2 regions of the Paenibacillus sp. FSL K6-1330 genome follow, and region 1 is predicted to be linked to the other one. Evidence: riboswitches for the same ligand, from Rfam matches in the RefSeq annotation. Region 1 holds a riboswitch; the other holds the start of a gene.
The links. Region 1 has a riboswitch for thiamine pyrophosphate ahead of NYE54_RS22705 (YkoF family thiamine/hydroxymethylpyrimidine-binding protein). Riboswitches for the same ligand answer to the same signal wherever they lie in the genome.
Positions count from the first base shown of each region.

Region 1 (3,496 bases):
TGGGATAATTCTTCAGCATTCGGAGGGTTGCCTCGAATCCTCCCGGGTGGGCACTGCCCATACCTAATTTGGAGAGCATATGAATATAGTTCATCTCATCTATCCCTTCTTCCTTGTCATCAACATGAGGGTAATCGTTTATTTATTTACCATATGATTCAGGTACGTTTAGGGTTTTAGCTGAATTAGATATTTTGAGCCCTTTTTTCGGGAGGATCAGAATCATACTGGAGGAAACGTCATGAGGATGGAACCGGTAGAGGCAGCGGAACGCATCATACAATACGATTATCCCGACTGTTTGCTTGCTGTGCTTGGCGGCAGCGCGAGCAGAGGTGAATATAACGAACAATCCGATTTGGACATCATAGTCATTGAACGGGATGGTCATGATTTCAGCAGGAAGACGATAGAGGCACATGGGTGGATCGCGGAAATATTTATATTGTCTTTATCCTCCTATCGCGAATATTTCGATGAGGGAGTGATCGCGGCGAATCCTTCATTGCAGCGGATGGTCGTAGAAGGGACGGTGCTGCACGCGCTGCCTGAGGGAGAAGAGGTGCAGGCGGAAGCTCGAAGCGACTTGAATTACGGACCCATGCCCTTGATGCTAACCGACATTAACGAATACCGTTATATGCTAACCGAGTACCTGCTGGATTTGCAGAGTCCCCGAAGGGATGCCGAAAAGTGGTTTACGGTGCACAAAATAGCGGCGATTCTCTGTGATTTTGTACTTAGGGTGAACCGGGAGTGGACGGGTGAAGGGAAAACGCTGTTCCGTCTGTTCAACCGCTATGACTCGATCTTGGGAGAACGATTGGAAGCAGCGCTCACGGCGATGTATCGCCAGGATGATCCTTCAGTTCTTATGGCATTCACCGAGGAAATGCTCCATCCGTACGGAGGCAAGCTTCTCATTGGTTATGACGAATAGAATTTCCTTGCCAATATAAAAAGAGGGGTACATTAGCCGTGACACTAGCACGAGACGGGAAATACTATAATAGTGTGATTACATCACGTCATTCTTTAAATCCAGGAGGGGATCTTCATGAGCGGAGTATATGGCGGCGGTGGATGGAACAATTCAGTAGGAATTATTTTGGTTCTCTTTATCCTGCTCGTAATTATCTTGAGTGCTTGGGTTTAAACCGTCAAGATTCTTGGCAGTAGTGACAGGAAGCCCGGCGCTTGCCGGGCTTTTGTCTGCCTCAATAAAGCTCAATTCGATGCGGCTTTGACCGAAGGGCTGTGTGCGGACACAACCGCAGTCATGACCAAATGGCTGCTGTCAGATTGAATCGCATGTAAAAAAGCCTCTTCAAGGGATCCAAACACCTGGGCCAGAGACCCATCCAATCGGCTGGCGTAATGAACGCTTCCGGCGAATGTCCCGGCTGCCTTCGTACGATTAACTTCACCGTAGATGACATCCATGTAGTCATCGGTACCCATGGGGTATAGAGCGAATTGGCAAGCAGTCTCAATATCGGCATGTTCCCCGATGTCGTTGTTTAAGAGAGTCGAATCCTCGGTCATATATACATCGGCGTCCGTATCTCCGGGGCAACCGATGGAATAAGTACCATTAAAAACGGTATGCACGCCACTCGCTGCAGCATAGGCGAATATCGCCCTTGTAACATCAAAGACATGCTCTGCACGTCCACGAATACAGGTGCTCACATCATCTGTCTGAATCCATACCTTCCCCGTATCTACGGAATGTAGTGCGCCCATGATGACCTCCACAAACCGGTCCGTCATGGGAAATACCGAGAACCGGCACCCAACGATCCGACTGGTTCCGCATACAAGCTCATTCATTGTTATTTCCTCCCCATGATATAAGTCCACGCAAAAAAACCGCACCCCGTGAAGAAAGTGCAGTTATGCCTACGAAAAGAAATAAACATAAATGCTACACTTCCCCACGCTAGTATGACCTAGATCGGGTGTTAAGGGTTAACGGCAAACCGCCGTCTCTCAGCACATGGCACCCCTAGTACAGCCAACATTCTATGTAGTTGGTTATCGCAAGTTTGCCCGGAGCTTCTGTTATCTTAGAAGTTCGAGGGTTCTTACTTGACTAATTGTATCGCTTAGTGATCGGTTTTTCAATCTTTGCCCATTATAAAAGGACCGCCTATCCAAGTTGCGGGAACTTAGGGAGGCGGCCTTTTTTCATCTATTTAATTAGTTGTATACTTTTACGCGATCTTCAAGCGGTGCAAATTCTTTTTCGCCTGGTTCAGCAACCGGCTTACCGAAAGGCATTTGAGCAAGCAGCTTCCAGCTTTCCGGGATGTTCCATTCGGATTTTACTTTTTCGTCGATCAGCGGGTTGTAGTGCTGCAGGGATGCGCCCAGACCTTCTGCTTCAAGGGATGTCCATACTACAAATTGCAGCATGCCGTTGGATTGGTTGGACCAAATCGGGAAGTTGTCGGCATAAGCGGCAAAGTTCTGTTGCAGCCCGGCAATGACGTTGTTGTCCTCGAAGAACAATACCGTACCGTAACCAGCGCGGAATGCGCCCATTTTGTCGGCAGTGGATTTGAATGCTTCTTCATCGCCAACGACTTCTTTCAGGATGCCTTCCGTGATGTTCCACAGTTTATCATGCTGTTCGCCAAGCAATACAACGACGCGTGCACTTTGAGAGTTGAAAGAAGACGGGGTATACTTAACCGCTTCGTTTACGATTTCCTGAATACGCTCGTCCGAGATAACGGATTCTTTGCTAATCCCGTAATAAGAACGGCGACTTTTGAGTGCAGTTGAAAAATCTTTAGACATTGAAAAAAAACCTCCTGGTGTAATCGAATTTGCATTCGCCTGATAAGAAGATGTCCTTTACTTCAAGCAAATATGCATGTTGCTTATTTAGCAATATTTTTAATTATCATTCCATATTAACTTACGTTTAGTTAGGAATAATATTTATGTTAGTATATTAATATAACTTAGAGTAATTGTCAACGACTTTTGATTAAATATAATTTCCCTTATATATTAAATATGAATTGAATCCGTTTGGCTTTTTGAGAAGCTTCATTATATGGAGGTTTAAACGAAAGGAGTGCTTCCTACCTGAGGATATTAGCTATGTCTTCTCGAAACTTCATATTATGAACAATTCATGAACAAAATATACAAGTATGAACAAATTAATTGATTTTGATTCTCAATTACCCTTGTCGAGCCAGAATGAGGATGATATAATGCATATCAGAGCGCGATTGATAATCAATCTCAATGAGAATGGCGTTGAAAATTGCGAGATCCCGGATATTTTAGAGACATACGCATAGAAGGAAGAGCCATGAAGATTAGATACTTATTTGCAGCCGTTGTGGTACTCTCGATAATCTCATTATTTATTGGAGTTAAAGATATCTCGCCACTGCAACTGTTCTCGATGACAGAACAACAACAGCATATTATGCTTGTAAGCCGGATTCCTAGGCTTGTCAGTCTTATATTGGCG
Region 1 is NZ_CP150269.1:5,015,488-5,018,983, reverse strand. It holds gene NYE54_RS22720 (class I SAM-dependent methyltransferase) at 1-94, opposite strand, end outside; gene NYE54_RS22715 (nucleotidyltransferase domain-containing protein) at 242-940, shown strand; gene NYE54_RS22710 (sporulation protein YjcZ) at 1,058-1,156, shown strand; gene NYE54_RS22705 (YkoF family thiamine/hydroxymethylpyrimidine-binding protein) at 1,228-1,833, opposite strand; TPP riboswitch at 1,918-2,020, opposite strand; gene NYE54_RS22700 (nitroreductase family protein) at 2,203-2,805, opposite strand; gene NYE54_RS22695 (ABC transporter permease) at 3,332-3,496, shown strand, end outside.

Region 2 (3,496 bases), 1.3 Mb from region 1:
CTTGGAGTTAGAGAAAAGGTATGGCCGCTTGGACGTGCTGGTGAACAACGCCGGGGAGGCGGTAGGCGGCATGGTGGAGGAAGTGCCGCTTAGCGGCTGGCGAAAGCAGATGGAGACGAATTTTTTCGGGACCGTATCGGTGACACAGCATATGCTGCCGCTGCTCCGGCGAACCGAAAAATCCAAAATCATTCTCATGAGCAGCATTAGCGGCGTGGTCGGATTTCCGGGTTATGGACCCTATGCGTCCTCCAAATTTGCGCTGGAAGGGTTTGGCGAAAGCCTGTCCATGGAAGTAATGCCCTTTGGCATTGATGTCGTGCTGATCCAGCCTGGTGCCTATGGTACGCCGATCTGGAACAAAAGCTTTGGGGAGCTTACGGTGAAGGAAGGATCACCCTACAGCGGTCTGCTGAAGGGCGTGCTGGACTATTCCGAGCGGACAGCCAGGGGAAGCGGGGATCCGCAGGAGGTAGCCAGGCTTGTGGCAAAAATTGCGTCCATGGCTAAGCCCAGGTTCCGCTATATGTTGCCCCGAGGCACGCGGGTGATCGCATGGATCAAGGGCGTACTGCCGGATCGGCTGTTTCAGCGGATCATTTATCGGATGCTGGGTCGGCGTTAATCATGCATGCAGCGAATGATTCATGGCCTTAACTTGTCATGCGATGTTTGGTAAGGTAAATGGAATCACCCTTTTCTGGATGGGGACGGGTGAAGCAAACCGAGCAGTTCTCCCATCTTCACCTTGGAGCCGGGTTCCAGATCACCGCGAGGGGTAAACGTGCCGTTCTCCGTCAAAAGTACAACTGTAGAGCCGAATTCAAAGTACGCGAGTTCATCGCCGATTTCGTATTTTTTCACGTTCTCGTCAGCATAACGGATGCTGCTTACGTTCATGGCTCCGACCTTCACGACGGCGACTTCGCCGAACTCATGCGCAATATAGGTAATGAGGCGCTCATTGCGGCTGAGCACATTCCGGATATGGGTCATCGCAAAATCGTTCACGGGGTAAACGCGTCCCTTCAAATGCTCGCTTTCCGCCTGAACACCGGTTACCGGGGAATGAATGCGATGATAGTCGGTCGGGCTTAAATACAATACAAATGCATAACCGTGGATGTAGTTTTCCATTCTCGGTGATTTCGCGAGCAGCTCGCTCAAGGTATAATCCTGTCCCTTAACGCTCAGAATGGTACCGGCGTTGACGACGCCCATTGCCGAAATTGTGGCATCGACTGGGCTTACCATGGCGTCGGCGGTGTCATCTATGGCGCGGAGGCCTATTTTTAACCGGCGGGAAAAGAACTCGTTCAGTGAGCGGTATTCGTTGATTTCTTTCTCCGCTTCGTGCGCCGGAATTTGATAAATTCGTATGAATGCAGGTATTAGATGACGGCTCAGCCGGCTGTGGGAACAATGCCCCATGATTCGGGACAGCCACTTGCGGGAAGACAGCTCAGTCATCAGACGCAGCAATTGTTTAGCCATGTCATTCTCCTTTGTACATAGGTGTCAGCAATAAACGTTGGTGGAAAAGCCAATCACTCTGATATTGACATAGAATGAGATGGAAATCAATAAATAGCCATTTTTGAAAAAAGGTTCTTGCTTATTCCGGAGTGAATGTGTATTTTAAAGTTAACATAAAACCGAATAGGAATACGGGGGCTTGAGTGAATCAGGCTGAGATTGCAGCTGCTATCCGCTGTTGACCGTTAATCTGAACTGGGTAATGCCAGCGTAGAGAATATCCGACCCTGCCTACATAGGGCCTATTTTTCCGTCTGCGCGTTTTTCCAGACGGTTTTTTGTTGTGTTTACACAAAAATAGAGGTGGAGAGGGGAATGTGTTGTTATGGGAACGTCTGTGCAAGAGAAGTTGGGGGTTCAGCCCCGAAAAGGACTGCGGTTAAGCGATATTTTGGTTACGGTACTGGTATCACTGGTGCTTGGCGTCATTTATCACTTCTGGGGTTCGGTTTACAATCTGTTAAAACCGCTGTTCTTTGAAGCGGATGAGTTGTTATACGGCATGTGGTTCGCTGCAGCCACGCTTGCTTACTTGTTGATCCGGAAGCCGGGAGTGGCCATTATCGCGGAAGTGGCGGCGGCCCACGTAGAAGTGCTGTTTGGCAGCGGCTGGGGATTGACCCTACTGCTGTATGGCGTCATTCAAGGACTGGGGGCTGAATTGGTATTCGCGGCGTTCCGTTATCGGAGCACCTCGGCGTGGACGCTGGCGATTGCCGGTGCCGGTGCAGCCATCGGCTCGATGATCATGGACTTCTATTACAGCTATACGGATGACCTGCAGACGTGGATGTTCCTCGCTAAATACGGTATGCGGGTACTTAGCGGCGCTGTCATTGCAGGCCTTCTTATGCTCCTGCTGGCTAAAGCGCTCGACCGTACGGGCGTGACATCCCTGCTCCGTCCTGCGTCGAAGAAGGATTACGAAGCACTGGATGATCCGCGCCATGTCTAATGCCACGGTTAGCCAGGTTCCGGCTCAGTCTGCTGAGATGCTTCCGGAACCGGCCGTGTATGTAGAGGGATTGCGTCTGAAGTATCCGGGCGAGGAGCGATTGATGTTCAAAGACCTCTCCTTCTCGGCTGTCCGCGGGGAGAAGGTGCTGCTGCTCGGTCCGAGCGGCTGTGGCAAATCCACGCTGCTGCAGGTGCTTAGCGGGATGATTCCCCGCGCGACGGAGGTGCCGATGAAATGCGAGGCCCAGCTGATTCCACGCTCTTGGGGTTATGTATTTCAAGATCCGGATACCCAGTTCTGTATGCCGTACGTGGATGAAGAGCTGGCTTTCGTACTGGAAAATCTAAGTGTCCCTCGTGACGAGATGAAGGATCGGATGCAAGCGGCCCTGCGCGAGGTGGGGCTTGATCTTGAGGAGCTCCATATGCCGATCGGGCATTTGTCCCAAGGCATGAAGCAGCGACTTGCGCTGGCATCGGCTCTGCTGCTGGAGCCGGAAGTGCTGTTGCTTGACGAGCCGTCTGCGCTGCTCGACCCGGAAGGCAGGGAGCAAATCTGGTCCGCGGTGAAGGCCGTTTCGGAAGGGCGTACGCTGATCATCGTGGAGCACCGGATTGAAGAAATGGCCCAATATGTGGATCGTGTCGTGCTGTTCAGCCCGGATGGGGTGATTCTGGGCGAAGGTCCCCCAGCAGCGATATTCGCTGAATATGAGCGGGAACTCCAAGCTTATGGAATCTGGTATCCCGGCGTATGGGAAGGTTACGCGCAGACCCGGGCGGGCAGAGAGTTATTCGCTCCGGTCGACGTGTTTGACGATGAGTCGGGTAATCTTGTACATGAGGCTGCTCCGACGTACGCTCAGCGAGGGGAGCCTGTCATTCAACTGGCGGATTTCAGAGGGTTCCGATGGGATAAACCTGTCATCACGCTCTCTTCGGCAGAGGTGTTTCCGGGACAATTCATTGCGGTGGTAGGGCCGAACGGAGCAGGCAAAAGCTC
Region 2 is NZ_CP150269.1:6,273,251-6,276,746, reverse strand. It holds gene NYE54_RS28665 (SDR family oxidoreductase) at 1-625, shown strand, start outside; gene asd (archaetidylserine decarboxylase) at 691-1,494, opposite strand; TPP riboswitch at 1,658-1,770, shown strand; gene NYE54_RS28655 (ECF transporter S component) at 1,862-2,491, shown strand; gene NYE54_RS28650 (ABC transporter ATP-binding protein) at 2,484-3,496, shown strand, end outside.
Region 2: another riboswitch for thiamine pyrophosphate. It lies ahead of NYE54_RS28655 (ECF transporter S component); the one in region 1 lies ahead of NYE54_RS22705 (YkoF family thiamine/hydroxymethylpyrimidine-binding protein).